One region of the Pantoea sp. PvP021 genome, then DNA from elsewhere that is predicted to be linked to it. Evidence: predicted binding sites of a transcription regulator. Region 1 holds the regulator's gene; each other region holds the start of a gene.

Region 1 (7,354 bases):
TCAGCCAGGCAAAGAAGCTGGCTGAGCAGGCGGAGTAGATCAGCACGTTGCCGCTGTAGACCCGTGATTTAAGCAGCGTGAAAAAGCCCGGCTGCGCACCTTTTTCTCCCGCTGCCTTGCGCACGGTGGGCAGACGCAGCGTGGCCAGAATCAACGCCACTGCAATCAGGGTCAGCACCAGGAAAATCGAACGCCAGTGGAAGTGGCCGATCAGCCAGGCACCCAGCAGCGGAGCCAGCGCCGGAGAGAGCGCAACCAGCGGCATAATGGTGGCAAAGACTTTGTTAGCGCGCGCTGCAGGATAGCGATCCACCACCAGCGCCTGCCAGCTTACGGCAGCGGCACAGACGCCAATCGCCTGGACAAAACGCAGCGCCAGCATCAGATAGATATCATTCACCCACAGCATGCCTGCGCAGCCAGCGCCAAACATGGCCAGTCCGGACAGCAGCACCGGTTTACGACCGATGCGATCGGAGAGGGGGCCCCAGAAGAGCTGACCCACGGCGAAGCCGCCCAGGAAGAGACTCATACTGGCGCTGATCAGACCGGGTGAAGTGTTAAAGGTTTGCTGCATCGCACCAAAGGCGGGCAGGTACATATCAGTGGCTAAAAAGCCCAGCATGCTCAGCAGGGCAAGGTAGGGCATAAACCCTTTATTCGACAACATCTGATTCTCATTTTTGCAGGATAAACGCGGCAGAGTGTAAAAGGTGCGTTTGCTGCTGTGAAACGGTAATATTTGCCGATTGCTGTTAAAATTTTTGAAGGCAGATTATGTGGTCAGAATATGCATTAGAAGTGGTTGACGCTGTCGCCCGCGGGGGGAGCTTCAGCGCCGCCGCGCAGGAGTTACATCGGGTGCCCTCTGCCATCAGCTATACGGTGCGTCAGCTGGAAAACTGGCTGGCGGTACCGCTATTTGAACGGCAGCATCGCGAAGTGGTTCTGACCCCGGCGGGTGAGCATTTTGTCCGGGAAGGACGTAGCGTCATCAAAAAAATGCTTGCCACCCGGCGACAGTGTCAGCAGCTGGCTAACGGCTGGCGCGGCCAGCTAAGCATAGCCGTTGACCGTATCGCTAAACCTCAGCGCACCCGACAACTGGTCAAAGATTTCTATCGCCACTTTCCCGATATGGAGCTGATTATCAGCTATGAAGTCTTTAACGGCGTCTGGGATGCGCTGGCCGATGGCCGGGTGGAAGTGGCGATTGGTGCCACGCAGGCGATACCGGTGGGCGGACGTTTTGCTTTTCGGGATATGGGCACACTTAACTGGCGCTGCGTGGTTGCGCCCGACCATCCTCTGACGCAGGCGAGCCAGATAGATGATGACACGCTGCGGAGCTGGCCCTCCCTGGTGCTGGAAGATACTTCTCGCGCACTGCCGCGTCGTATGACATGGACGCTGGATAACCAGCGCCGGCTGGTGGTGCCGGAGTGGCAAACCGGGCTGGAGTGCGTGCAGGCGGGATTGTGTGTGGCGATGGTGCCCGGTCACCTGGCCAGGCCGCTGCTCGACAGTGGCGAGCTGGTTGAACTGACGCTGCCGGTGGCGTTTCCGGACAGCCCATGTTGCGTCAGCTGGGCAGAGGATCGCGCATCACCGGCGACAGGCTGGTTGCTCAGCTATCTGGGTGATGCGCAAACGCTTAATCAGGAGTGGTTAAGCGAGCATTAACGGCGATAGTCGCGGAACGGGCCATCGGCCACGGAACGGCGCTCAATCAGCGTGGGATGGACCTCAATCGTTTGTGACACTTCGCGCTTACTGGTAATGCGGTCCAGCAGCATTTCCAGCGCTTTCTCACCCAGCTGGGCTTTAGGCTGATGCACCGTGGTCAGGGCCGGTGCAAAATAGCGGGCGTTGCGCACATTGTCATAGCCGATCACCGAAATATCCTGGGGGACGCGCAAACCCATCTCGTCGGCGGCGCAAATCGCGCCCATCGCCATGATGTCACCGCCACAGAACACCGCCGTCGGACGCTGCTTCTGCGACAGGATCTGCTGCATCGCCTGATAGCCTGACTCCGGCTCAAAGTCACCCTGCACAATCCACTCGGCGCGTGGCTGAATACCCGCTTCTTCCATCGCCTTCAGGAAACCGGCATGACGTCCGCCACCGGTGTTACGCTCCATCTGACCGGGGATAGCACCAATATCCCGGTGTCCGCGTTCAATCAGATAGCGTCCCGCCAGATAGCCGCCCTGGAAAGCATTATCCAGTACCGTGTCGGTGAAGTCGGCGCGCGATTCACCCCAGTCCATCACCACCATCGGGATATTGCGGTTCTCTTCCAGCATCTGCAGCAGATCGTCCGGATATTCAGAGCACATCACCAGCAGCCCATCGACGCGTTTCTGCGCCATCATGCTGAGATAGGCGCGCTGTTTTTGCAGATCGTTATGCGCATTACCCAGAATCAGCGTATAGCCTTTGTCAAAGCAGTGATTTTCAACCGCTTCGATAATTTCAGCGAAATAGGGCGCTTCGCTGGAGGTGGCAAGCAGGCCCAGCGTTTTGGTGTGATTCACTTTCAGGCTGCGCGCCACGGCGCTCGGCGAGTAGTGCAGTTCTTTAATCGCCTGCCAGACCGCGTTGCGCGTCTCTTCAGCCACAAAGCGGGTTTTATTGATGACGTGCGAAACGGTGGTCGTTGAGACGCCAGCGCGTTTCGCCACATCTTTAATTGTTGCCATGAAAATCGGACTCCAGTGCTTATCTAACTCTATGATAAGCGTAGTGTTAAACGTTTGCGTCTGCTCAGGGTTTTTTCCGCAAAGATGCAGCTTTCATGGCCAGGAAACAGGCCGCTGGCGGCGTAAAAGCGCCTGAAAACGTGCGCAAACGGAATCAGGGTTGCGCGCGTTGCGCAACAAAGGCGGGATTCTAACAAGGCTGAACGGATAAAACGAGATTTTTACCGGGCCCTGTGGGAAAATGCGATACCCCTACTAATTGTGTGACTAAGGAGCAAGCAATGAGTACCGATCTTAAACTGGCTTTAATGACCACCGCGGGCTGTCTGCTGATGATTGTGGCCTTTAGTTTTACCGCTATTCTGCACTAAAAAAAAGCCGGGATTATCCCGGCTCTCTTCTGGTTGTTCTGCTGCTCAGCGTATGGTTTTTGGCGTCATCACCCGACGGGCACCAATATAGTGGCGCTGCCAGTAATCTTCTCCTAACGCGCTGATCTGAATATCTTTGCCGGTGCGTGGCGACTGGATAAACTTGCCATCACCCAGGTAAACGCCGACATGGTCCGCAGTACCGCGTCCATTGATACGGAAGAAGACCAGATCGCCTTTCTCCAGCGACTCACGCTTGATCGGCGCGGCATCACGCAGGTGGTACATCTCGTTAGCGGTACGTGGGATCTTAAACTTCACCAGATCTTTATAGGCGTACCAGACCAGGCCGCTGCAATCGAAACCGGTATGGGGAGAGGTGCCGCCCCACTGATAGGGTTTACCCAACTGACCCATCAGCTTGGTCATCGCGGTTTCGCGGGCCTTCTGGTAGCGCTGACGGTGAGATTTGCTCATCTTAATCGTGCCGGTCTCGCTGGTAGTGACCTCTGCGGTTTTCAGCAGGCGCTGATGACCATAACGTTTTTTCTCTTTGTTCTTACTGAGACGGGCGGTTTTTAGCGAGGTCTTCTTAGCAGGCGTCTGTTTCGCGGCGAGTTCGACTTTTTTCAGTTTTTTTGTTTTTAGTTTTTGAACCGGGCTGAGGCGAGTCTTTTTCGTCACCGTTTTGACCGGGCGACGCTTGCGACGCTCATCGTCGCGCGCACTCTTTTTCTCTGCTTTATGCGTACTGACGTTCACCGGCGCGTGAGGCGACGCAGCGGCGATGTTGAAAAACAGTTGCGCAAAGGCCAGCATGAAAAACGTAATGATTAAACGCATAGTCCGTTGATTAGTTAAGTTGTCAGGGCCACTACGCACCGCGACAAAGTTGAGATTAATCTGATCCAGGATCAGCGCCCAGGCCATTCTAGTCCAGTTCTTTTAAAAACTGTAATGCCTTTTAATATTAATCTTTGCAACCCACGCAATTGTGCTGAAAATGAACATTTTCAGCGTCTTATATCAACGAAATTATTACGAATTATTAATCTGTTACCTGCTGTTAATAATCAGGAATTCAGGTGTCCCGGAGCAGGACTTAACAATGATGGCGATTTAATCGGGCAGCGATCAAAATCTCGTTTTCAGTCACGCTGCGAAGTCGCTACAATAAACAAACACGATGTGACGAATTAAGGAAGGCAATTATGAGTACTGTAGAAAAAATTCAGCGCCAGATCGCAGAAAACCCGATCCTGCTGTACATGAAAGGTTCCCCGAAACTGCCAAGCTGCGGTTTCTCTGCACAGGCGGTGCAGGCGCTGTCAGCCTGCGGTGAGCGTTTTGCTTACGTGGATATTCTGCAGAACCCGGACATTCGTGCCGAGATGCCGAAATTCGCTAACTGGCCAACTTTCCCGCAGCTGTGGGTTGATGGCGAGCTGGTCGGTGGATGCGACATCATCGTTGAGATGTTACAGCGTGGTGAACTGCAGACGCTGATCAAAGAGACTGCAGAAAAATTTAAAGAAGCAGAATAAAAAAAGGCCGACATCACGTCGGCCTTTTTCATTGCGGCATCCCTTATGCGGATGTCGTGGCTTCTGCATCGCCTTCCGCGAAGGGCAGCGGCCAGCCGCCTAACCGTTTCCAGCGGTTCACCAGCTCGCAGAACAGCGTTGCCGTCTGCTGAGTGTCATAGAGCGCCGAATGCGCCTGCGTGCTGTCAAACTCCATTCCCGCCGCAATACAGGCCTTCGCCAGCACCGTCTGACCCAAAACCAGCCCGCTCAGGGCCGCGGTGTCAAAGGTGGCAAACGGGTGAAACGGGTTGCGCTTCAGGCTGGCTCGTTCCGCCGCCGCTGACATAAAGTTCAGGTCGAAGGTGGCATTGTGCGCCACCATGATGGCGCGATTGCAGCCGCTGTCTTTAATGCCCTTGCGCACCATTTTGAAAATGGCGTGCAGCGCCTCATATTCACTGACTGCGCCGCGCAGCGGATTGCTGGGATCGATGCCGGTAAAGGCCAGGGCTTCGGGATGCAGCAGCGACCCGACAAAAGGTTCGACGTTGAAATGCAGCGTCTGGTCAATCTGAATCCATCCCTCTTCATCCATTTTCAGCGTGATAGCGGCAATCTCCAGTAACGCATCGGTTTGCGCATTGAAACCCGCGGTTTCAACGTCGATCACCACCGGATAGAAGCCACGGAAACGTTGATTGAGTGCATTAGGGGAATTCGATTCAGACATCAGGATCTCGTTGCAGAAAAAGGGCAGCGCGTATTATGGCAAAAAACGGGGCCGGGTGCAGCAGATGAAGCGCAGAGAAGGGGATTCAGCCCACCCGATCGGGCAGGCTGACAGGCAGGTTTAGTTGCCGAGGCCGTTACCGGCATCTTTGTTTTCGATTAGCTCGATTTTGTAACCATCGGGATCTTCAACAAAGGCAATAATGGTGGAGCCGCCTTTAACCGGGCCAGCTTCACGCGTCACGTTGCCGCCATCTTTGCGGATACGTTCGCAGGCCGCTGCTGCGTCATCAACGCCCAGCGCAATATGACCATAGGCATCACCGAGGTCATACTTATCGACGCCCCAGTTGTAGGTCAGTTCGATCACCGCACCTTCGCTCTCGTCGGTGTAGCCCACAAATGCCAGGGTATATTTGTATTCGGTGTTTTCGCTCTGACGCAACACGCGCATGCCCAGCACACGGGTGTAGAAATCGATTGAACGTTGCAGATCGCCAACGCGCAGCATGGTATGAAGTAAACGCATAACATCCTCTTTTAAATAAAACGCCATCGCCCGATGACTCAGGCGCTAAGTATAGCGATGAAAATCGCTATTGAATAATGGCTGCCGTCATCATCCCGGACGGCAGCCCGAACCGGTTACAGCGTTGGGTAGTCGATATAACCTTCCGCGCCGCCGCCGTAGAAGCTTTCCGGACGCTGTGGATTGAGTGGGGCGTCCTGCTGCAGACGCTCAACCAGATCCGGGTTAGCAATGTAATCGCGACCAAACGCAACCGCATCGATCAGACCGCGACCAATCAGGTCATCCGCTTTCTCAACGGTATAGGCACCGGCACCAATGATGGCACCCGGGAAGAGATCACGCACTTTCTGACGGAAAGCGTCGGTATAAGGCTGACCGCCGGCCCAGTCTGGCTCAGAGAGGTGCAGATAGGCGATGTTGCGTTTTGCCAGCTCGCCGATATACCACAGCGCCGCTTCCTCTTCATCCGGGCCGTTGTCCAGATTCTGGAAGCTGCCGATAGGTGAGACGCGAATACCAATGCGATCGGCTGACCAGTTAGCGATCACCGCATCAACCACTTCCAGCGCAAAGCGGCCGCGTTTTTCGATGCTGCCGCCATATTCATCAGTACGCTGGTTTGAGCCAGGAGCCAGGAACTGGTGCATCAGGTAACCGTGCGCCGAGTGCAGCTCAAGCAGGTCAAAGTCCGCTTCACGCGCGTTGGCCGCAGCCTGGCCAAAATCTGCCACAATCTGCTTAATCTCTGGCACTGTCAGCTCACGCGGCGTTGAGGTATCTTCGCGATAGACGCTGCCATCTTCAGCACGCAGTGAGGTACGGGTACCAGCGGCAATCGCCGATGGCGCAACCGGTGCTTTGCCTTCCGGCTGCACGCTGTTATGTGAGATACGACCGGTGTGCCATAACTGTACTGCGGTGTGGCCGCCAGCCTGATGCACGCCTTCGTTAATCGCTTTCCACGCTGCAATCTGTGGCTGAGTATGTAAGCCTGGCGCACCGGCATAGCCTTTCGCCTGGAAAGAGATCTGGGTCGCTTCGGTGATGATCAAACCGGCGCTGGCGCGCTGGCGATAATATTCAGCCATCATCGGGGTAGGGATGTCGCCTGGCTCAATGCTGCGCAGACGGGTCAGCGGTGCCATAAATACGCGGTTTGGGACGGTAATTGCACCGACTTTTAGCGGACGAAACAGCTGGGTACTCGCCATAATAGCTCCTGATTAGTAGACCAGTCGTCTACAAACATGTTTTTTAAAAATCAGCGGCGTTCAAGCCACTGTTCGATGGTACTCAATGCCAGACGCAGTGGCTGCGCCTCGCGGGAAATTTTGCTCTGCAGACTGGCACCCAGCCACAGCAGCGACAGCAATTCCGCCATCTGCGCGGGGGGCTGCGGCAGGCTCAGCGACTCCTGCTGCTCTGCGGCAATCAGGGTCCGGGCGTAGAGTGCCGTGATCTTTCCGGCACCCTGCTGCAGTGCATCACGCA
Region 2 (7,354 bases), on a different contig from region 1:
CTGTGCCAGGTTCGCCAGGCCCGCCCCCTCTCCCTTTCTATTCACGCCGCGACGCCTGTACCTGCCGAGACGGCAGGCTGTTGCTGTGACAGTCACTGCAGCCCTGGCAACGACGCCGACACCGCTGAGGAAAGCGACCGGCGAGGCGCCGACAGTTATCCCTTTAGCTGGCAGGTCAGCGGGATGGATTGCCCGTCGTGTGCCCGCACCATTGAAACCGCTGTCCGTCAGGTGAGTGGCGTGACCGATGCCCGTGTCTTGTTCAGCAGCGAGAAACTGGTGGTCAACGCTGACCAGGACGTACAAAACGCCGTTGAACAGGCGGTGAAAAAAGCCGGCTTCCAGCTCGCAACCCCATCAGCCACGTCGGCCACATCCCCCGCTACGCCGGGCTGGCAGCATAACCGGATGCTGATTTTGCTGGCGCTGCTGGTGCTTGCCAGTAGCATTCTCAGCCAGTTCGCGCCCACCTGGGGCGATCGGCTGTTTGTGCTGACCACGCTGGTCGGCCTGGTCCCGGTGGCGCGCGGCGCCTGGCAGCGTCTGCGCAGCGGATCGCCTTTTACTATTGAGACATTAATGACGCTGGCGTCAGCTGGCGCACTGATTATTGGCGCACACGCTGAAGCCGCGATGGTGCTGGTGTTGTTTCAGCTGGGCGAACAGCTGGAAAGCTATGCCGCTTCCAGGGCGCGCAGCGGCGTTACCAGCCTGATGGCGTTGCGGCCTGAATCGGCGATCCGTCTTGAACAGGGCAAACGTACTGAGGTACCGCTCGCAGCGCTGCAACCCGGCGATGTGATTGAAGTCGCGGCGGGCAGCCGCTTGCCGGTCGATGGCAGCTTAATCAGCCCGCTTGCCAGTTTCGATGAGAGCGCGCTAACCGGTGAATCACTGCCGGTAACGCGGGCCAGCGGCGAAAAAATCCTCGCCGGTGCTACCAGCGTTGATCGCCTGGTGATGCTGGAAGTGGTGTCGAAGCCGGGTGAAAGCGCGATCGACCGTATCCTGCAGCTGATTGAAGAAGCGGAAACGCATCGTGCGCCGGTCGAACGCTTTATCGACCAGTTCAGCCGTATTTACACGCCGCTGGTCATGCTGCTGTCGCTGCTGGTGATGGTGGTGCCGCCACTGCTCGGCGCAGGCGACTGGCAGCCGTGGATCTACAAAGGGCTGACACTGCTGTTGATTGGCTGCCCCTGTGCACTGGTGATCTCCACGCCTGCCGCCATTACCTCCGGGCTGGCTGCAGCGGCGCGACAGGGCGCACTGATCAAAGGCGGTGCGGCGCTGGAGCGGCTGAGTTCGGTGCGCAGAATGGCGTTTGATAAAACCGGTACTCTGACGCTGGGCAAGCCGCAGCTGACGCAGATCCTGCGCTTTGGCACGGCCAGCGAGTCAGAGATGCTGGCGCTGAGCGCCGCTGCGGAACAGGGTGCCACCCATCCGCTGGCCAGCGCTATCGTGGCGGCCGCGCAGGCGCGTGATCTGGTGATTCCTGACGCGCAGGATCAGCAGGTGCAGGCGGGACGCGGCATCAGCGCGAAAGTCGCTGGCCAGCAGATTCAGCTGCTGACGCCCGGCCATGCACCCGGTCTGACGCCGCAGCAAAATGCGCAGATAGCGCAACAGGAAGCTGAAGGTGAAACCCTGGTGGTGCTGATGCGCGATGGCGAAGCGCTGGGTGCGCTGGCTCTGCGCGATCAGTTGCGCGACGACGCCGTCGAGGCGTTAAAGGCGCTGAAAAAGCTGGGTATTGAGAGCCTGATGCTGACCGGCGACAATCCGCGCGCTGCGGCGACCATTGCCCGCCAGCTCGATATTGATTATCGCGCCAGTCTGCTGCCCGCCGATAAAGTCGCGGCGATCCGCGAACTGAGTCAGCAACAGCCGCTGGCGATGGTCGGGGATGGCATTAACGACGCGCCAGCAATGAAAGCGGCAACGCTGGGCATTGCGATGGGCAGCGGCACCGATGTGGCGCTGGAAGCGGCCGATGCTGCCCTGACGCGTAATCAGCTCAGCAATCTGGCTCCGATGATTGCGCTGGCACGCCGGACTCGGCGCATCATCCGTCAGAATATCGGTATTGCGCTGGGGCTAAAGGCGATTTTCCTGGTCACAACCCTGCTGGGTCTGACCGGACTCTGGCTGGCGGTGCTGGCAGATTCGGGTGCGACCGCGCTGGTCACCGCCAACGCGCTGCGGTTACTGCGTCGCCGCGCCTGAGCAGGCGGCTTCTGATCTGAAGAGTGAGGTTAACGGCGGCCTGTACGGCTGTCGTCAACCCGCCATGCCTTTGCGGATCAGAAACTGATAGGGCAGCGTGTCGGTTTGCTGCGCCAGCAAGCCATGTTCCATAAAGCGGCAGAAGCCGGGAATATCGCGCGTGGTGGCCGGATCATCGGCGATGATCAGCAACGTCTCGCCATCCTGCAGGCTGCGTACGGTTTTGCGCACCATCATCACCGGCTCCGGGCAACGCAGGCCACGGGCATCCAGCTGATGGTCGGCAGAGGAAAAAGCATCGCTCATAATCAACTCGGTTCAGGTAAGGGGCGCTCATTCTAGCGCGTGCTGGCGGTGAAGCAAGGCGATAACGATTGCGCTAAAATTAACCATTGCATAAAAAGCACAACGCGGTAAGATGCCGCCGCTTTTTGCTCATAAAACTGCCAGGCGCTGCCCGAACGGCGTCCCGCAATGGGTTCCCTCACCCCAACATTAAAAAGGTTGAATATGCTCGCATTTTCTTCGCGTCAGCGCATGCATGCGCTTTTCTGGTTATCGCTGTTTCACCTGCTGGTGATCACTTCGAGTAACTATCTGGTTCAGTTGCCTATTTCAGTGTTTGGCTTCCACACCACCTGGGGTGCATTCAGCTTCCCGTTTATCTTCCTGGCGACCGACCTCACCGTGCGTATTTTTGGCGCACCACTGGCCCGACGCATTATTCTGGCCGTGATGATCCCGGCACTGTTTATCTCTTACAGTGTCTCGGCGCTGTTCTATCAGGGTGAATGGCAGGGCTGGCAGGCACTGGAAGTGATGAATCTGTTTGTTGCCCGTATCGCCTGCGCCAGCTTTATGGCTTACGCGCTGGGTCAGATCCTCGACGTTCACGTGTTCAACCGTCTGCGTCGCCTGCCACAGTGGTGGATTGCGCCGGGCTGCGCCATGTTTCTCGGGAATATCAGCGATACGCTGGCCTTCTTCTTTATCGCCTTCTATAAAAGCCCCGATGCGTTTATGGCGCAGCACTGGGTTGAGATTGCCCTGGTGGATTACAGCTTCAAAGTGCTGATCTGCATGGTCTTCTTCCTGCCCGCCTACGGCGTGCTGCTCAACGCGGCGCTGAAACGTCTGGCTGAACGCCAGACCGCCCGCCAGGTCAATTTCGGCTAAGCGCCCATACGGTTTCCACTACTATCCGCTAAGATCTTCTGACAATCATCAGGTTGCGTTTGCAACCTGATTCCTGTTGTATTAATGCCTGACTGGAAACTTAAAAAGGGATTCTGATGCGCAACCTGGTGAAATATGTAGGAATGGGTTTACTGGTACTCGGCTTAGCAGCCTGTGACCAGAAGAAAGATGAAGCGGCGAATGACAACGGCGTCAGCGCCAGTCAGTCGGCGCAAACCGTCACGCTGATGGATGGCAAACTGAGCTTCTCGCTGCCACCAGGCATGTCCGATAAAAGCGGTAAACTGGGTTCGCAGACCACTAACATGCACGTTTATGCGGATGAAACCGGTGCCCGCGCCATTATTGTGATTGCCGGCGACCCGACCAATGATGGGCTGGATGTGCTGTCGCAGCGTATGGAACAGCAGCAGCGTAACCGCGATCCGCAGTTGCAGGTGGTGTCGAACAAATCTGTGACGCTGAAAGATCAGCCCGCGCAGCAGCTGGATACGGTGATTTCTGCCAACAACCAGACCTCATGGTCTTCAGTGGTTCTGGCGAAAGTAGATGGCAAACTGGTGACGCTGCAGATTACGCTGCCAGGTGATAATCAGCAGCAGGCGCAGAGCGATGCTGACAACATCGTGAAAAGCATTACGCTGAAGTAAAACAAAAGGCTGGCTTCCCTGCACGGGGAAGCCAGCCTTCGTTCAGAAGGGCTTTTTATAAACCTGCATTCTCGCGAATATATTTCCGCGCTTTCACCGCATATTCAAACGGATTGGCCAGTGCCGGATCCTGCTCCGCTTCAACCACCATCCAGCCTTTATAGCCGTAATCATCCAGGATTTTGAACACCGGTCTGAAGTCGATCACGCCATCGCCCGGTACGGTAAAGGTGCCCTTTTTCACTCCTTCCAGGAACGAAAGATGGTTCTCACGCACCTCGGCGACCACCTCATCACGCACATCCTTAAGATGAACGTGGAAGATGCGCGGCAGATATTTCTCCAGTACCGCCAGCATTTTCTGCTGGGAGCCTTCGGAGTAGTAGACGTGGCCGGTGTCATAGAGCAAACCGACCTGCTCGTCGGTCATCTCCATAAACCGGTCAATCTCTTCAGTGGTCTGAATGCCGGTGCCCATATGGTGATGCAGCGTCACGCGCATCCCCTTCTCCGCCGCGATGCGGGCCAGTTCGTTGTAGCCTTCCGCGGTTAACTGCCACTCTTCATCGCTGAAAATGGCTTTCTCTTCAAACACCGCAAGCCCGGTGCCCTGAATACTTTTGCTCTGCTCGGAACAGCCAATCACCCGCGCGCCCATTGCATGCAGGAAGTTCATATGCTCGATGAACTGTTCGATGGTTTTCTGTTTATCGCCATTAGCGAAAAAGGTGCTGAACCAGGCGTTGCAGATCTCGATGCCGCGAATGTCGAGCATCGGTTTCAGAATCGCCGGATCGCGGGGATATTTGCTGCCTACTTCGCTGCCGGTAAAGCCAGCCAGCGCCATCTCACTGACGGTTTGCTGGAAGGTATTCTCACTGCCGAGATCCGGCATGTCATCGTTGGTCCAGCCGATCGGGGCGATCGCCAGTTTTACATTCTCTTTGTTCATTATCTTATTCCCAGGCGGAGAGCGGCCATGCCGCATAGACAGCTAAATCAGTTATAGAAAGCAGGACGCGGCGGCATCTCTACCGGCTCAATCGCACCACTGTTCTGCGCTTTAATGCAGGCATCGGCGGCGACTGAGGCGGCAAAGCCATCCCAGGCAGAAGGACCGGTCAACTGGCCCGCTTTGATGTCGTTGATAAACGCCTGCAGCTCAACGTCATACGCCTCGATAAAGCGATCTTTCCAGTCCACCAGAATGGTATTCGACAGGCGGGCCTCTTTGCGCAGCTGCACCGAAGAGGGCTCTGGCAGGCGCGCAATCCCCTCTTCGCCCACCACTTCACACTGGATGTCATAGCCGTAAGCGCAGTTAACGAAGATCTCGACGTCGATGCGGACCCCTTTCTGGGTTTCGAACAGCACGATCTGCGGATCTTTCAGCTGACTGTGTGACTTCGAGGTGACGCGCGGGAAGACCACCTGCACCGTTTTATAGTCATCGTTTGTCAGCCAGCGCAGCACATCCAGCTCGTGGATCAGGGTGTTGGTGATCGCCATCGGCGTGGTGTAGTTCTCCGGCACGGTCGGGTTGCGGTGCGCGCAGTGCAGCATCAGCGGCTCACCGATATCGCCATCGGTGATTACTTTTTTCAGTGCACGGTAGCCCGCATCGTAAGGACGCATAAAGCCGACCTGCACCAGGCGTTTACCCGCCTGAATCTCTGCATCCACGACCCGGCGGCAGCCCTCGGCGCTCATCGCCAGCGGCTTTTCACAGAACACCGGTTTACCGGCGGCAATCGCCGCTAAGGTGAACTCTTCATGGGTCGGATCCCATGAGGTGACCAGCACCGCATCAACATTCGGAGACTGAATCACGTCGTGTCCATTTTCGAATACCTCCGCCTCAATATTCAGGCGTTGCAGTGCGGCACGCGCGCCTTCGACATTAATGTCAGAGACGGCAACCACCTGTGCACCCTGCAGCACGTGGCTGCAGCGACGAATATGTTCCTGACCAATTGCACCTGTACCGATGACGCCAAGTTTCAAAGTCATAATTACACCTGTGTAGGGTTCGTACGGAGAAGAGCAAAACGGGCCGCGGCACGGCCCTGAAATTAATATTTTCGTGCCTGATCCAGATGGCTGTTGAGCTTGTCCGCCACCGCCTGAGAACGTTCGGTCTTCGAGGCCTGCGCCACGCCGACGTGCCACCAGCTGAAATATTTGTGGATCATGGTTTTTGGCAGCACTTTGATGTCGATAAGGGTGGAAACCGTCTGGGTACGGGCATCTTCCAGCGCCGCTTTGAGCTGCTCCAGCGTGGTCACACGATAGGTTTTACAGCCATAACCGGCGGCAATAGCGGCGAAATCGACCGGGATAAAGCCGCCGTCCAGCTTGCCACCTTCCGCATTACGGAACCGGAACTCGGTGGTAAAGCTGTCCATGCCGTGTTCCATCTGCAGGTTATTGATGCAGCCGTTGGTCATGTTATCCAGCAGCACTACGTTGATCTTCGCCCCTTCCTGAATCGAGGTGACCAGCTCTGAGTGCAGCATCATAAAGGAGCCATCACCGACCAGCGCATAGACCTCGCGCTGCGGCTGCGCCAGCTTCACACCCAGCGCGGCATTCACTTCATAACCCATGCAGGAGTAGCCATATTCAACGTGGTAGGCGTTGTAATCTTTGGTGCGCCAGACGCGCTGCAGGTCGCCCGGCAGACTGCCCGCCGCTGCCACTACCACTGCGTCTTTTGGCAGTTGCTCATTTAAGGTGCCGAGCACGCTGCTTTGCGTCAGCAGCGACTGGGTCAGGCGGTTAAACTCAGCGAACACCGCTTCGCGGTCGAGATGATCCGCAATCTCCGGCACAAAGTCGCCATCGTGATATTCCACCTGGTAGACACGCTGCGTCTCTTTCAGCAGCTGGCTCTGCGCCTGCTCAATCTGGTTGCCCCAGTCGTTGCTGTAGTGCTGCGAGGCCAGACCGGCGGTGAGCGCGGTCAGCCCTTCGCGGGCATCGGCCAGCAGCTGCACGCCATCGAGCTTGTAGCTGTCAAAGTTACTGACGTTGATGTTCAGGAAGCTGACATCGGGATGCTGGAAAATCCATTTCGACGCGGTGGTGAAGTCGGTGTAGCGGGTGCCGATGCCGATCACTAAATCGGCCTCTTTCGCCAGCAGGTTAGCCGCCAGACAGCCGGTTTCGCCCACGCCGCCGACATTCAGCGGATGGTCAGAGACCAGCGTGCCTTTGCCCGCCTGCGTCTCCGCAAAGGGAATCTGATAGCGCTCGGCAAACTGGCGCAGCGCCTCGCC
Region 3 (7,354 bases), on a different contig from region 1:
CTGAATGTGATTCCGTTTGCCATGCTGCATAACCTTAAGCACAACAAAGTGTTGCATGAGCGGGTGGTGCTGCTGACGTTGCGGACGGAAGATGCGCCTTACGTGCATAACGTGCGTCGCGTGACGATTGAGCAGCTGTCGCCCACCTTCTGGCGGGTGGTGGCCAGCTACGGCTGGCGCGAAACGCCAAACGTCGAGGAGATTTTCCACCGCTGCGGGCTGGAAGGGCTCAACTGCCGCATGATGGAGACATCGTTCTTCATGTCGCATGAGTCGCTGATTATCGGCAAACGGCCGTGGTATCTGCGCCTGCGTGGCAAACTCTTCCTGGCGCTGCAGCGCAATGCGCTCCGTGCGCCAGACCAGTTTGAGATCCCGCCAAACCGGGTGATTGAGCTGGGCACCCAGGTCGAGATTTGATCTGCAGCGCCCGCCTTACGGGGCGGGCGCTGACCAGCGCAGCATAACGCATAATCCGCCGCCCGAGCGCTGGCTGAAGCTGACCTGCATCCCGTGCAACTGGGCGATATTGCGGACTATCGATAATCCCAGCCCGCTTCCGCTTTTCTCCTGACCTGGCGGTCGCCAGAAACGTTCGCCAAGCCGTTGCAGATCGGCTGCACTCAGACCTTCGCCGTTATCCTCTACCGACAGGCTATTCGCCTGAAGCCGCACATCAACTTCGCTGCCTGCTGGCGTATAGCGAATGGCATTATCCAGCAGATTACGCACCAGCAATGACAGTAACAGCGGATGCCCCTGAATCTGCGGATCGGCGTCAGCATGCAGCCGCAGCGTGACACCCGTTTTATCCGCCAGCGGCAGCTGTGCAGCCAGCGTCTCCTGGACCGTGCGTTTCAGCGCCACCGTTTCGAAGGCGCTGCGTGCATCATCTGCTTCAACCCGTGAGAGCGTCAGCAGCTGATCCACCAGCCGGGTTGCGCGGATAATGCCGGCATCCAGTTGCTGCAGCGCATGGGTTCGCATCACTTCATCATCTGCAGTCAGCTGGATCACCTCGCTTTGCACCTGCAGCGCGGCCAGCGGACTGCGCAGCTCATGTGCGGCATCAGAGGTAAAGCGCCGTTCACGCTGCATCATTGCGCTGATGCGGCTGAACAGACCATTGAGCGCGACCATCAGCGGTTGCACCTCTTTCGGCACGCGGTCTGCCTGCAGCGGCGTATCATCATCGGGTGCGCGCTGCGCCAGCTGCTGTGCCAGCGTCTTCAGGGGGCGCAGTTCAGACCAGACCAGACCGATCAGCAGCAGCAACATAAAGGGCAGCGCGATCAGCCAGGGCAGCATGCTGGCTTTCATCAGATCCCGCGTCATGTCGTCACGGTATTCGGACTCCTGACCCACCACCACCCGGAACTGCTGGTCGGGCGTGGTCAGCCAGACAAACCGCCAGCGATCGTCATCATTGGTGAGCTGGCCCTCATGAAATCCCTGATACTCCGCCTCAAACGGCAGGTAGCGGCCATTGTCACCATCATTCATCACCTGCCGGCCGTCACGCGTGAAGACGGCAAAGGCCAGGGCGTCGTCATCCTGATCGCCGCGATGGTGGCGCAGTATCTCTTTGGTTTTAGGCAGAGTGGCATTGTCCAGCGAGGAGAAATCCAGCGTCAGCAGACGCTTTGCCAGCAGCATCTGCTGGGTATCGAAGAGCTCATCAAGGGTTTCACGTGTCTGATGCCAGGCACTCAGGCTGGCGCTGGCCCAGCAGATCCCGAGCAGCAGCACAAAACCGATACCCAGCCGCAGAAACAGGCTCATTGATCGCATTCAGCCGCTCCCAGGGTATAACCGACGCCGTGCAGCGTGCGGATAAACTGGCTGCCCAGTTTTTTACGCAGATGATGAATGTGAACCTCTACCGCATTGCTGGAGACATCGGCGTCCCAGTTGTAGAGCTTCTCTTCCAGCTGGCTGCGTGTCAGCACCCGGCCCGGGTTTCGCATAAACAGTTCCAGCAGCGCCAGTTCACGGCTTTTCAGCGCAATCGCCTCACCTTCGCGCATCACACTATGGCTGCCGGGGATCAGCACCACATTACCGTGCCGGAGTTCGGGCTGCAGCTGGCCATGACGGCGGCGGATCAACGCCTGTAAGCGAGCAGCCACTTCGGTTAAGGCAAAGGGTTTACACAGATAGTCGTCGGCTCCCAGTTGCAGGCCTTCGACCCGCTGATCGAGCGCATCGCGTGCGGTCAGTATCAGTACCGGTACATCTTTGCCCTGCTGTCGCCACTGCCGCAGAATATCGAGCCCATCCCGCTCGGGCAGTGAGAGATCCAGGATCACCGCATCCCAGGGCGCGGCCTCCAGCGCGTTAAAGCCCGCCTCACCAGAGGTAAACCAGTCAACGCTGAAGCCCAGTTTACTCAGCCCCGCCTTGATACCGTCGCCAATTAAACGATCATCTTCAATCAGTAAAATACGCATCACGTCTCCCTGTTCCGATAGCGCTTTATACGAAGCAACTTCCTGCTTGTACAGCTGATTTCGGCGAAAATAGCTTATTTTTGCCTCTTAAGAAGCTGTTAAGAACTTTATGGTCAACTAAGCTCAACAAGACGAACCACATCATGGAAAAGAGGTGACAAAATGAAAAAGCACGCTGCAATTCTGGCCGTCGTAATGCTGGCTTCCGCCCCGGTTTTCGCTGCACAGCAGGGTGGATTTGTTGATCCCAGTGCGCCAGCCGCACAGACGCAGGCAGCAGCCGGTCAGGGTGGTTTCAGTGCCGATCACACCAGTGTGGTGACCGTAAAGCAGGCTGAAGAGATGAAAGATGACAGCTGGGTCACCGTGCGCGGTAAGCTGGAGAAACAGATCGGCAACGAAGATTATCTGTTCCGCGACCAGACCGGCACCATGAAAGTCGAAATCGACCACAAGCACTGGAACGGCCAGACTATCTCACCTAAAGACAACGTCGAGCTGACGGGTGAACTGGATAAAGATTTCAACAGCATTGAGATGGACGTTAAGCAGGTTAAGAAACTGCCTTAATCCTCTCCTCCGGGGCCGCGTTCGCGGCCCTTTTTTCTGCCCCTCCCCCGACTTAATACAAATTTCTCCCCGCGTGAGCGAAACGTTTCGATAGCGATCACAGATTTCTTCTTTGCCGGTTGAGTTGATGGCGGCTTTTCATACACTCCTGACAGCGAAACGTTTCGCTGTGGAGTGAAAAGATGAAAAAAGGTCGCTTGTTAAACGCTGAACTCTCTCATGTGATTGCCCGCCTGGGACACACGGATACGCTGACGATTGCCGATGCAGGCTTGCCGATTCCGGCCGGACCGCAGCGCATCGATTTAGCGCTCACGCCGGGTACGCCCGATTTTATGCAGGTGGTTAATGCTGTCGCACTGGAGATGCAGGTAGAGAGCGCCCTGATCGCGGAAGAGATTAAGCAGCATAATCCGCAACTTCATAGCGCGCTTGTCGCCGTGCTCGAAGCCTTGCAACAGCACCAGGGGAATATCATCACCATCAGCTACACCAGTCATGAACAATTCAAACAACAAACGCAGCGTAGTCAGGCGGTCATTCGCAGCGGAGAGTGCTCTCCGTTTGCGAATGTCATCCTCAGCGCCGGTGTGACCTTCTGAGGCCGCTATGCAACTTTTACTGCAACTCGACGGCATTGAAAAATCCTTTCCGGGTGTGAAAGCCCTCAAGGGGGCGTCGCTGAATGTCCGGGCAGGACGCGTGATGGCGCTGGTGGGCGAGAACGGCGCAGGCAAGTCCACCATGATGAAAGTTCTGACCGGCATCTATCAATATGATGCCGGTACGCTGCGCTGGCTGGGCAAAGAGACCCGTTTCAGCGGGCCGAAAGCGTCTCAGGAAGCGGGTATTGGCATCATTCATCAGGAACTGAACCTGATCCCTCAATTAACCGTGGCGGAGAATATTTTTCTCGGCCGCGAATATGTCAGCCGTTTTGGCCGTATCCAGTGGCCGCGTATGTATGCCGAAGCTGATGCGCTGCTTAAACGGCTTAATCTGCGCTTCAGCAGCCACAAGCTGGTGGGGGATTTGTCGATTGGCGATCAGCAGATGGTCGAAATCGCCAAAGTCCTGAGCTTTGAGTCGCAGGTGATCATCATGGATGAGCCGACCGATGCGCTGACTGATACCGAAACGCTGTCGCTGTTCCGGGTGATCAACGAACTGAAAGCGCAGGGCTGCGGCATCGTCTATATCTCGCATCGCATGAAAGAGATCTTTGAGATCTGCGATGACGTCACGGTGTTCCGCGACGGTCAGTTTATTGCTGAACGCCCGGTCAGCGAGCTGACTGAAGAGAGCCTGATCGAGATGATGGTCGGCCGTAAGCTGGAAGATCAATATCCCCATATTGATCAGGCACCAGGCGACGTGCGGCTGAAAGTGGAAAACGTCAGCGGACCGGGCGTGGATAACGTCAGTTTCAGCCTGCGCAAAGGTGAAATCCTCGGCGTGTCTGGCTTGATGGGCGCGGGCCGTACCGAACTGATGAAGGTGCTTTACGGCGCCCTGCCGCGTCGCGAAGGCACACTGTGGCTCAATGGTCGGGAAGTGGTGACGCGCTCACCGCAGGATGGGCTGGCTAACGGCATCGTCTATATCTCCGAAGATCGTAAGCGCGATGGCCTGGTGCTGGGCATGTCAGTAAAAGAGAACATGTCGCTGACAGCGTTAGGCTATTTCAGTCACGGCAGCGGCACGCTGAAACATGCGGCAGAGCAGCTGGCCGTGGGCGACTTTATCCGGCTGTTTAACGTTAAAACGCCTTCAATGGAGCAGCCCATTGGTCTGCTTTCGGGCGGCAACCAGCAGAAAGTGGCGATTGCCCGCGGGCTGATGACCCGGCCTAACGTACTGATTCTGGATGAACCGACACGCGGTGTGGATGTCGGCGCGAAGAAAGAGATCTATCAACTGATTAACCAGTTTAAAGCCGAAGGGCTGAGCATCATTCTGGTCTCCTCGGAAATGCCGGAAGTGCTGGGCATGAGCGATCGGATTCTGGTGATGCATGAAGGCCGTATCAGCGGCGAATTTACCCGAGAAGAAGCCACTCAGGAGAGCCTGATGGCCGCCGCCGTAGGCAAGCAACACAGCGAGGATTTAGTGGTATGACGACCCAAACTTTACCTGCCAGCCGTCGCTGGTTTAGCAAAAGCTGGCTACTGGAACAGAAGTCGCTGATTGCGCTGATGGTGCTGATCGCCGTGGTGGCCAGCCAGAGCCCGAACTTCTTTACCGTGGCGAACCTGTTCAACATTCTGCAGCAGACCTCGGTTAACGCCATTATGGCGGTCGGGATGACGCTGGTGATCCTGACTTCTGGTATCGACCTCTCTGTAGGATCGCTGCTGGCCCTGACTGGCGCGGTGGGTGCATCGCTGGTGGGTATGGAGGTCAATGCCCTGGTCGCGGTGGCGGCGTCGCTGGCGCTGGGAGCGGCAATCGGTGCCCTGACCGGCACCATTGTGGCGCGCGGCAAAGTGCAGGCGTTTATCGCCACGCTGGTCATGATGCTGCTGCTGCGCGGTGTCACCATGGTCTACACCGACGGCAGTCCGGTTAACACGGGTTTTAATGCCAATGCCGATCTGCTGGGCTGGTTTGGTATTGGTCGTCCGCTGGGTATCCCTGCGCCGGTCTGGCTGATGGCGCTGGTCTTTATTGCTGCCTGGTACATGCTGCAGCACACCCGTCTGGGTCGCTATATCTATGCGCTTGGCGGTAATGAAGCGGCAACGCGTCTCTCCGGCATCAATGTGAATCGCGTCAAAATCATCGTCTATTCACTGAGTGGCATGCTGGCGGCGCTGGCAGGCACCATTGAAGTGGCGCGTCTTTCTTCGGCACAGCCGACAGCGGGTACCGGCTATGAGCTGGATGCGATTGCTGCGGTCGTGCTGGGCGGAACCAGCCTGGCAGGCGGTAAAGGGCGTATTTTCGGCACCCTGATTGGCGCACTGATCCTCGGCTTCCTGAACAACGGCCTGAACCTGATGGGCGTCTCTTCGTACTACCAGATGATCGTTAAGGCGGTAGTAATCCTGCTGGCGGTGCTGGTAGATAATAAAAGCAGTAAATAACTCTGACCTTACACAGGATGACATGATGAAAAAGTTAACCGCACTGGCCGTGATCCTTGGCGCAACGCTCAGTACCAGCGCTATGGCCAAAGATACTATCGCGCTGGTGGTTTCAACCCTGAATAACCCGTTCTTTGTTTCGCTGAAAGAGGGTGCGCAGAAAGAAGCGGACAAGCTGGGCTACAACCTGGTGGTGCTGGATTCACAGAACAACCCGGCGAAAGAGCTGGCTAACGTGCAGGATCTGACGGTTCGTGGCACCAAATTGCTGCTGATCAACCCAACCGACTCTGATGCTGTGGGCAATGCGGTGAAGATGGCTAACCAGGCGAACATCCCGGTTATCACGCTGGATCGCGTTGCGGCACAGGGCACCGTTGTCAGCCACGTCGCCTCCGATAACCGTTTCGGCGGTAAAATGGCCGGCGACTTCATCGCCAAAAAAGTCGGCGAAAACGCCAAAATTATTGAACTGCAGGGCATTGCCGGGACTTCTGCCGCCCGTGAGCGTGGCGAAGGCTTCAAACAGGCCGCTGATGCGCATAAATTCCAGATCCTCGCCAGCCAGCCAGCCGATTTTGACCGTACCAAAGGTCTGAACGTCATGCAGAACCTGCTTCAGGCACACCCGGACGTTCAGGCCGTATTCGCTCAGAACGACGAAATGGCGCTGGGTGCACTGCGTGCGCTGCAGACCGCCGGTAAAACTGGTGTGATCGTCGTTGGTTTTGACGGTACTGCTGATGGCGTTAAAGCGGTAGAAGGTGGCAAACTGTCCGCGACCGTGGCACAGATGCCAGACAAAATTGGCATGATCGGCGTAGATACCGCTGATAAAGTGCTGAAGGGTGAAAAAGTGAAGGCGATCAACCCGGTCGACCTGAAGCTGGTCACTCAATAACTCAAAGAAAAGCAGGGCACTGCGCCACCCTCCTGGTGGCGCACTTATTCCGGACTCCCCTAATGAGCAAAAACGCAAAACTGGCCGTTCTTGGCAGCATTAACGCTGACCACATCCTTAATCTGGCGCACTTTCCTCGTCCCGGTGAAACGGTGATCGGGCAGAATTATCAGATTGCGTTTGGCGGTAAGGGTGCGAATCAGGCTGTCGCCGCCGGTCGTGCTGGTGCCGATATCGCATTTATCGCCTGTGTGGGCGCTGACGACATTGGTGAACGTGTTCGTCAGCAACTGGCCCAGGACAATATTGATACCACGCCGGTCGAAGTGGTCGAGGGTGAGTCAACC
Region 4 (7,354 bases), 770 kb from region 1:
AGCGATGTGACGGGTAGCGCGCGGCTCCTCATCGGGCGGCAGAATCCCCAGCGCAGCGAAGTCGTTGTGCATCTCGCCAATCATGCGGTTAGTCAGGGTTTCGATGCTCTCGCCGTTTTCGTTGGCGCGCCTGATGATTTTGTCATCAATGTCGGTGATGTTACGTACATAATTAAGCTGATAACCGAGGTAACGCAGGTAGCGCGCCACCACGTCAAACGCCACGAACGTCCGCCCATGACCAATGTGACAGAGGTCATACACCGTGATGCCGCAAACATACATCCCGATTTTACCGGCATGAATGGGTTTGAATTCCTCTTTCTGTCGACTCAGGGTGTTATAAATCTTAAGCATTGAACGGTTCCGTTTTCGCGTGTGGTTGGCACTTTTAAGTATCCAGACATTGTGCCGTATTTTTATCGCTCGCGCGACGCAAAGCAAGCCAACTGCGCCGCGCTGCTGACGCGTCATTGGAAATTATGATATAAGAACGGTCGACAAAAAGGGGGACGCCCATCGACAGAGCGACCTCAGCAACTGATGACAACCTTTACAGGACGACAAAAATGGTAACTTTCCAGACGAACCATGGCGATATCGTAATCAAAACTTTCGATGATAAAGCGCCGGCAACCGTAAAGAACTTCCTGGATTACTGCCGTGAAGGTTTTTACGACAACACCATTTTCCACCGCGTAATCAACGGCTTTATGATTCAGGGCGGCGGCTTCGAGCCGGGCATGAAGCAGAAAGAAACTAAAGACGAAATTCAGAACGAAGCCAGCAATGGCCTGAAAAACACCAAAGGTACGCTGGCAATGGCACGTACCTCTGCGCCGCACTCTGCGACCGCACAGTTTTTCATCAACGTAGCTGACAACGACTTCCTGAACTTCCGTGACGAAAGCGTTCAGGGCTGGGGCTACTGCGTATTCGCTGAAGTGGTTGAAGGTATGGATGTGGTCGAGAAGATCAAAGCGGTCTCTACCGGCCGCAGCGGCATGCACCAGGATGTGCCAAAAGACGACGTCGTTATCCAGAAAGTGACCGTCAGCGAGTAATGTCGCGCACGCTGTTTATCGCAGATCTCCATCTGTGTCAGGAAGAACCGGCGATTACCGCCGGTTTTCTGCATTTTTTACAGCGCGAAGCGCCCCACTGCGACGCGCTCTATATTCTCGGCGATCTGTTTGAAGCCTGGATTGGCGACGACGATCCCAATGCGCTGCATCAGCAGGTGGCCCGCGCCCTGCGCGCCCTGCCGGTTCCGGTTTACTTTATCCATGGCAATCGCGACTTCCTGATTGGCCGACGCTTCGCGCAGGCCTGCGGCATGACGCTGCTGCCGGAAGAGCAGGTGCTGACGCTCTACGGCCATCGGTTGCTGATCATGCACGGCGATACGCTCTGTACCGACGATGCGGGTTACCTGCGTTTTCGGGCCAAAGTGCATAATCCCTGGATCCAGCGGCTGTTTCTCGCGTTGCCGTTGTGGATCCGTAAACGCATTGCTGCCCGGATGCGCGCCGACAGTAAACAGGCCAACCAGCATAAATCCCAGACCATCATGGATGTGAATCAGGAAGCAGTCGTCGCCACTATGCTGCGTCAGCAGGTGCCGCTGTTAATCCACGGTCACACTCATCGCCCGGCGATTCATACGCTGAGCCTGCAGGGTGAAACGGCGCAACGCGCAGTGCTGGGTGCCTGGCACAGCCGGGGTTCCATGATCCAGCTCGACGCCAGTGGCATTCAGCTTATCCATTTCGACTTTTAATCTGCGGTTAAATCCACGACCTTAAGCCCGACGCAACCGTTTTCCTTGCGTGCTTCTCATGCTATTCTCGGTGCCCTTCAAAACCTGTCCGCCCGGCCAGGTCTGTTTGTTCATTCACAGGAGTTGACCCCATGTCATCCAACGCCCCGGCCCGCATCGCCATTGTTATGGGTTCCAGAAGTGACTGGGCCACCATGCAGTTCGCCGCTGAAATCCTCTCCAGCCTGGACGTCCCTTTTGATGTTGAAGTGGTCTCTGCGCACCGCACCCCGGATAAACTGTTCAGCTTCGCCGAAACGGCAGCCGACAAGGGTCTTCAGGTGATTATTGCTGGCGCAGGTGGCGCGGCACATCTGCCGGGTATGCTGGCGGCAAAAACGCTGGTGCCGGTGCTGGGTGTGCCGGTGCAGAGCGCAGCACTGAGCGGCGTCGATAGCCTCTATTCGATTGTGCAGATGCCGCGCGGTATTCCGGTCGGTACGCTGGCGATTGGCAAGGCGGGCGCAGCCAATGCCGCGCTGCTGGCGGCGCAGATTCTGGCGCTGCATGACAGTGCGCTGGCGTTACGCCTGACCACCTGGCGTCAGAGCCAGACCGATGAGGTGCTGAACCATCCCGATCCGCGGGTGGATGCATGAAGCCGGTTTGCGTACTGGGCAACGGCCAGTTAGGTCGTATGCTGCGTCAGGCGGGTGAACCCCTGGGCATCGCGGTGTATCCGGTGGGCCTGGATGCCGATCCCACCGCGCTCCCTATCGCCGACAGCGTGATCACCGCCGAAATCGAACGCTGGCCGGAGACGGCGCTGACGCGTGAGCTGGCCAGCCATCCGGCCTTTGTTAACCGCGATATCTTTCCGCGTCTGGCGGATCGTCTGACGCAGAAACAGCTGCTGGATCAGCTGGGACTGGCCACCGCGCCGTGGCAGTTGCTGGCGGATAAAAGCGAATGGCCAGCGGTGTTCGACTCGCTGGGCGAGTTAGCGATTGTGAAAAGCCGCACCGGCGGTTACGACGGCCGGGGTCAGTGGCGTCTGCGTGCCGATGAGACTCACACCCTGCCGGAGGCGTGCTACGGCGAATGCATCGTTGAGCAGGGCATCAACTTTTCCGGTGAAGTCTCACTGGTGGGGGCGCGCGGTCACGATGGCCAGGTAGTGTTCTATCCGCTGACGCATAACCTGCATCAGGATGGCATTCTGCGCACCAGCGTTGCGCTGCCGCAGGCGGATCAGACACAGCAGCAGCAGGCCGAAGCGATGTTGAGTGCGATCATGCAGGAACTGAATTACGTCGGCGTAATGGCGATGGAGTGTTTCATTACGCCAGAGGGATTGCTGATCAATGAGCTGGCGCCGCGCGTCCATAACAGTGGGCACTGGACGCAGAACGGTGCGTCGATCAGCCAGTTTGAGCTGCATCTGCGCGCCATTCTTGGCCTGGCATTGCCGCAGCCGGTGGTGTTTGCGCCGTCGGCGATGGTCAATCTGATTGGCACCGACGTGAATCTGAGCTGGCTGCAGCAGCCGCTGGTGCATCTGCACTGGTATGACAAAGAGGTGCGTCCGGGTCGTAAAGTGGGCCATCTGAATCTGACCGACAGCGATACAGAACGGCTCAGTGCTGCCCTTAACGCGCTGGTGCCGCAGCTACCGGAAGCGTACGCCAGCGGCATCGCCTGGGCGGTTGAAAAGCTGTAGTTTCCCGCACCTGAGTCTGATGATGGCTTTACCAGGCAGCTTAGAGCGATTGAGCAGTCGCCTTTAAGTCAGAGGGAGACGCCGGTAACGGGAAACGATCGCAAAGACGCAAAAACGGCATCCCTGCCAGCTCGGCACGCGCCATCCCTGGCGCGTGACGCTTTGCTCTTCGTTTCCCGTTACCCGCTTGCTGGTGATGGGTGCGATCTGGATGAAGGTCAAAGGCGGGCTTAGTGCAGCCTTATGCCTACACTCCCTCACGCCGCATCAAACTTCCTGAACAGCGCCTTCCCTTTCAGTAATCGGATCCCCAGCCAGCCACCGCACAGCGATAACAGCAGCGCGCCACACAACGGCAGCGCTAGCCACAGGGTCCAGTCAGGCTGCCAAGGGAAATCGAAAATCTTTGTCTGTAATCCCCATAACGCCGCTTCTGCCCCCATCGCCGCCGCCACGCCGGAGACCACGCCGAGCAGCGCAAACTCACACCACAGCGTCGTGCGCAGCAGGCGTTTACCGGCACCCAGCGTGCGATAGACCACCAGCTCCTGACGCCGCTGACGCATACCAACCTGAATCTGCGCCAGCAGCAGCAGCACGCCACAGGCGGTCACCAGCACCACCATGATCTCCAGTGCCTGGCTGACCTGCGCCAGCACCTGGCCGATCTGCCGCATTATGCTGCCGATATCCAGCAGACTCAGCGCTGGAAAAGCACGGTTAAGCTGCGCCAGCAGAACAGGATTCGCCTCCATGCGGAAGCTGGTGAGCCAGGTCTGCGGCTGGCTGTCGAGCGCGCCCGGCGGGAAGATAAAGAAGAAGTTCGGCTTCAGGCTTTCCCAGTCCACTTTACGCAAGCTGGTAATGCGCGCGCTGAAGGTCTGCGTATCGCCATCGAACGTCAGGGTATCACCGAGCTTCAGCCCCAGCCGATCGGCCAGCTCCACTTCCATCGACACTTCACCCGCTTTGGGTGGCCAGTTGCCTGCCACCAGCGGATTATGATCCGGGCGATCGGCCAGTTCCGTCAGGTTGAGTTCACGGTTCAGGGCATTATCCAGCTTCGGATCGGCCGGTTTACCGTTGAGTTCACTGAGCCGTACCCGCGCAATCGGGTAAAAGGTCCCGGGCGTGATCTGATGCGACTGCAGGAAATCACGCACCTGCGGCACCTGATCTGCCGTCATGTTCAGCAGGAAGAAGTTCGGGCTATCCGCCGGTAACTGCTGCTGCCAGCGATCCAGCAGATCGCCACGCATTACCAGCAGCAGCGCCAGCAGCATGAACGACAGCGAAAAGGCCGCAAGCTGGCTCAGCGTCATGCCGGGCTGGCGCAGCAGCCGGTTGATCGCCAGTCGTAACGCCAGGTTGCGCACTACCAGCCGACGCAGCAGCAGCAGGGTTCCCCAGCCGAGTAGTGCCAGCAATCCCGCCAGCACCACCACACCCGCCAGCAGCGCCCAGAGCATTTTACTGCCGCCAACCAGCAGCGCTAACAGCGTCACCACAACAGCAATCATCACCGGAATATAGATCTTCAGCGGCCAGAGGTTCGCCACCGCATCGCGCCGCAACACCCGCAGCGGCTGCGTCGCCAGCAGCAGACGATAGGGACGCAGACCCACCAGCAGCGAAATCACAAACAGCGATCCCACCGCCCAGATCCATGGCCAGACGCTGGCCGCCGGTAAGCTGGCAGGCAGCACGGGTTTCAGCATCGCCATCAGGATCGCTTCAACGCCCTGCCCCACCAGGCCACCGGCAATCGCCGCCAGCAGCAGTACCGCCAGCCACTGACCGATGATCAGCCGCTGCAACGCGCCGTGCGTCGCACCCAGGGTTTTCAGCACCGCCACCAGATCGTAGCGGCTGCGGCAATAGTGGCTCATGGCGACCGCCACGGCCGCAATCGCCAGCATCAGCGTCAGCAAGGCCGAGAGCAGCAGGAACTGCTGCGCGCGCTGCATCGAACGGCCCAGTGCATCTTCCGAGTTCTCTACGCTGATCCAGCGCTGGTCCGCCTTCAGCTGCGGTTCAATCCAGCGGTCATAGCTGGCCAGCTGATCGGGATTACCGGTAAACTTATAGCGCCAGGTGATGCGACTGCCTGGCTGAATCGCACCGGTTTTGGCGGCATCCGCCAGATTGATCAGCAGACGCGGCGCCATCTCAAACGGGTTAAAGCCGCCATCCGGCTCCTGGATCACCTCGCCGCTGATGCGCAGCTGGGTGTCACCCACTTCCAGCGTGTCGCCCACTTTCAGGTTCAGCAGCGCCATCAGGCGCGGTGCCGCCAGCGCAGTACCCGCCTGCGGCCTCAGCCCCGGTGGCTGCGTCTGCAGCGTGCCAAACATCGGGTAGCGATCGTCCACCGCTTTTACTGAGGCAAGCTGCGGTGACTGATCGGCAAAGGTCATGGTCATAAAGGTCAGCTGACGGCTCACCGTCAGACCGGTTTCAGCCGCTTTTGCCAGCCAGGCTTCTGGCGCTGCATCACTGCTGCGCAGCGTACGGTCGCCGGCCATAAAATCACGGCTCTGCTGATTCAGCCCTTTTTCCATGCGATCGCTGATCGACCCCAGCGCCAGCACGCAGGCGACCGCCAGCGTCAGGGCCAGCCAGACAATCAGCAGCGAGGGCGAACGCCACTCGCGCCAGAACCAGCGCCAGATCATTGCTCCTCCCACAATTTACCGTCGCGCAGCCGCAGGCGACGATCGCAGCGCGCCGCCAGTTGCTCGTCATGCGTCACCAGAATCAGCGTGGTGGCGAAGTCGCGGTTAAGGGAAAACAGCAGATCGGCAATGCGGTCACCGGTTTTACGATCGAGATTGCCGGTCGGTTCATCGGCAAACAGCAGACCAGGACGGCCACTGAAGGCGCGGGCCAGCGCCACGCGCTGCTGCTCGCCGCCTGAAAGCTGGGCGGGCAGATGATGCAGACGTTCACCCAGTCCGAGCAGCGTCAGAAGCTCTCTCGCCTGTTCACGGCTCTGACGGTCGCTGTCGCCGCGCAGCAGCGAAGGCAGCTGCACGTTCTCCTGGGCATTCAGGGTTGGCACCAGCATAAATGACTGGAATACAAAGCCGACCTGCCGGGCACGCAGGGCCGCACGCTGCTCTTCGTTCATCTGGTGCAGTGGCTGCCCCAGCAGATGGACTTCGCCGCTGCTGCCATCGTCCAGCCCGGCCAGAATTCCGAGCAGGGTTGACTTGCCGGAACCGGATTCGCCAATCAGCGCAATGGTCTCAGCTGGTTTGACAACCAACTCAACTCCGGTAAGGATGGTTAACTGATGCTCTCCCTGACCGACGGACTTAGTAAGATGATGAACTTCAACAATGTTTTCCGCTGGCATTATCCCTTCCTGTTATTGATTCTTCTGCTGGTGTCGCGTCTTGCTGCTGCAGATACGCTGATGGTACTGGGCGACAGCCTGAGTGCGGGCTATCGCATGTCTGCCACCGCGGCATGGCCCAGCCTGCTCGATAAGCAGTGGCAGCAAAAACCTAAAGTGATCAACGCCAGTATCAGCGGTGATACGGCTGCACAGGGGCTGGCGCGCCTGCCCGCACTATTAAAACAGCATCAGCCGCAATGGGTGTTAATCGAATTGGGCGGTAACGATGGTTTGCGCGGTTTCCCGCCCGACGCTATCGCGCAGAATCTGAGTAAAGTTATCGACGATGTTAAAGCCGCCAATGCGAAGCCGCTGCTGATGCAGATTCGTCTGCCTGCCAACTATGGCCGCCGCTACACCGAAGCGTTCAGCGGCATCTATCCCGGATTAGCGCAGCAGCATAACATTCCTCTGGTGCCCTTTTTCATGGAACAGGTTTATCTGAAACCCGAGTGGATGCAGCAGGATGGCATTC

Evidence for each region. Region 1 encodes PurR, which represses purine synthesis genes. Its sites were predicted from a motif close to CANGCAAACGTTTGCNTG; they were not measured.
Region 2: a site for PurR is predicted at 2,698-2,715, ahead of ACVKSX_RS15135 (7-cyano-7-deazaguanine/7-aminomethyl-7-deazaguanine transporter). Genes of this name have one in related genera too.
Region 3: a site for PurR is predicted at 3,173-3,190, ahead of rbsD (D-ribose pyranase). Genes of this name have one in related genera too.
Region 4: a site for PurR is predicted at 1,810-1,827, ahead of purE (5-(carboxyamino)imidazole ribonucleotide mutase). Genes of this name have one in related genera too.

Annotation. Positions count from the first base shown of each region.
Region 1 is NZ_JBSRXX010000001.1:945,735-953,088, reverse strand. It holds gene punC (purine nucleoside transporter PunC) at 1-670, opposite strand, end outside; gene punR (DNA-binding transcriptional activator PunR) at 778-1,683, shown strand; gene purR (HTH-type transcriptional repressor PurR) at 1,680-2,705, opposite strand; gene cydH (cytochrome bd-I oxidase subunit CydH) at 2,987-3,076, shown strand; gene ACVKSX_RS04360 (C40 family peptidase) at 3,122-3,919, opposite strand; gene ACVKSX_RS04355 (Grx4 family monothiol glutaredoxin) at 4,285-4,620, shown strand; gene rnt (ribonuclease T) at 4,664-5,332, opposite strand; gene gloA (lactoylglutathione lyase) at 5,453-5,860, opposite strand; gene nemA (alkene reductase) at 5,977-7,074, opposite strand; gene ACVKSX_RS04335 (TetR/AcrR family transcriptional regulator) at 7,125-7,354, opposite strand, start outside.
Region 2 is NZ_JBSRXX010000005.1:108,873-116,226, reverse strand. It holds gene ACVKSX_RS15145 (zinc/cadmium/mercury/lead-transporting ATPase) at 1-2,229, shown strand, start outside; gene tusA (sulfurtransferase TusA) at 2,284-2,535, opposite strand; gene ACVKSX_RS15135 (7-cyano-7-deazaguanine/7-aminomethyl-7-deazaguanine transporter) at 2,740-3,405, shown strand; gene ACVKSX_RS15130 (DcrB family lipoprotein) at 3,522-4,076, shown strand; gene iolE (myo-inosose-2 dehydratase) at 4,132-5,028, opposite strand; gene ACVKSX_RS15120 (Gfo/Idh/MocA family protein) at 5,076-6,086, opposite strand; gene iolD (3D-(3,5/4)-trihydroxycyclohexane-1,2-dione acylhydrolase (decyclizing)) at 6,149-7,354, opposite strand, start outside.
Region 3 is NZ_JBSRXX010000006.1:3,335-10,688, reverse strand. It holds gene kup (low affinity potassium transporter Kup) at 1-420, shown strand, start outside; gene qseC (quorum sensing histidine kinase QseC) at 436-1,791, opposite strand; gene qseB (quorum sensing response regulator transcription factor QseB) at 1,779-2,450, opposite strand; gene ACVKSX_RS16030 (YgiW/YdeI family stress tolerance OB fold protein) at 2,613-3,020, shown strand; gene rbsD (D-ribose pyranase) at 3,203-3,622, shown strand; gene rbsA (ribose ABC transporter ATP-binding protein RbsA) at 3,630-5,138, shown strand; gene rbsC (ribose ABC transporter permease) at 5,135-6,106, shown strand; gene rbsB (ribose ABC transporter substrate-binding protein RbsB) at 6,132-7,007, shown strand; gene rbsK (ribokinase) at 7,070-7,354, shown strand, end outside.
Region 4 is NZ_JBSRXX010000001.1:1,714,048-1,721,401, forward strand. It holds gene cysS (cysteine--tRNA ligase) at 1-357, opposite strand, end outside; gene ppiB (peptidylprolyl isomerase B) at 570-1,064, shown strand; gene lpxH (UDP-2,3-diacylglucosamine diphosphatase) at 1,064-1,780, shown strand; gene purE (5-(carboxyamino)imidazole ribonucleotide mutase) at 1,912-2,418, shown strand; gene purK (5-(carboxyamino)imidazole ribonucleotide synthase) at 2,415-3,479, shown strand; gene ybbP (putative ABC transporter permease subunit YbbP) at 3,737-6,154, opposite strand; gene ybbA (putative ABC transporter ATP-binding protein YbbA) at 6,151-6,837, opposite strand; gene tesA (multifunctional acyl-CoA thioesterase I/protease I/lysophospholipase L1) at 6,805-7,354, shown strand, end outside.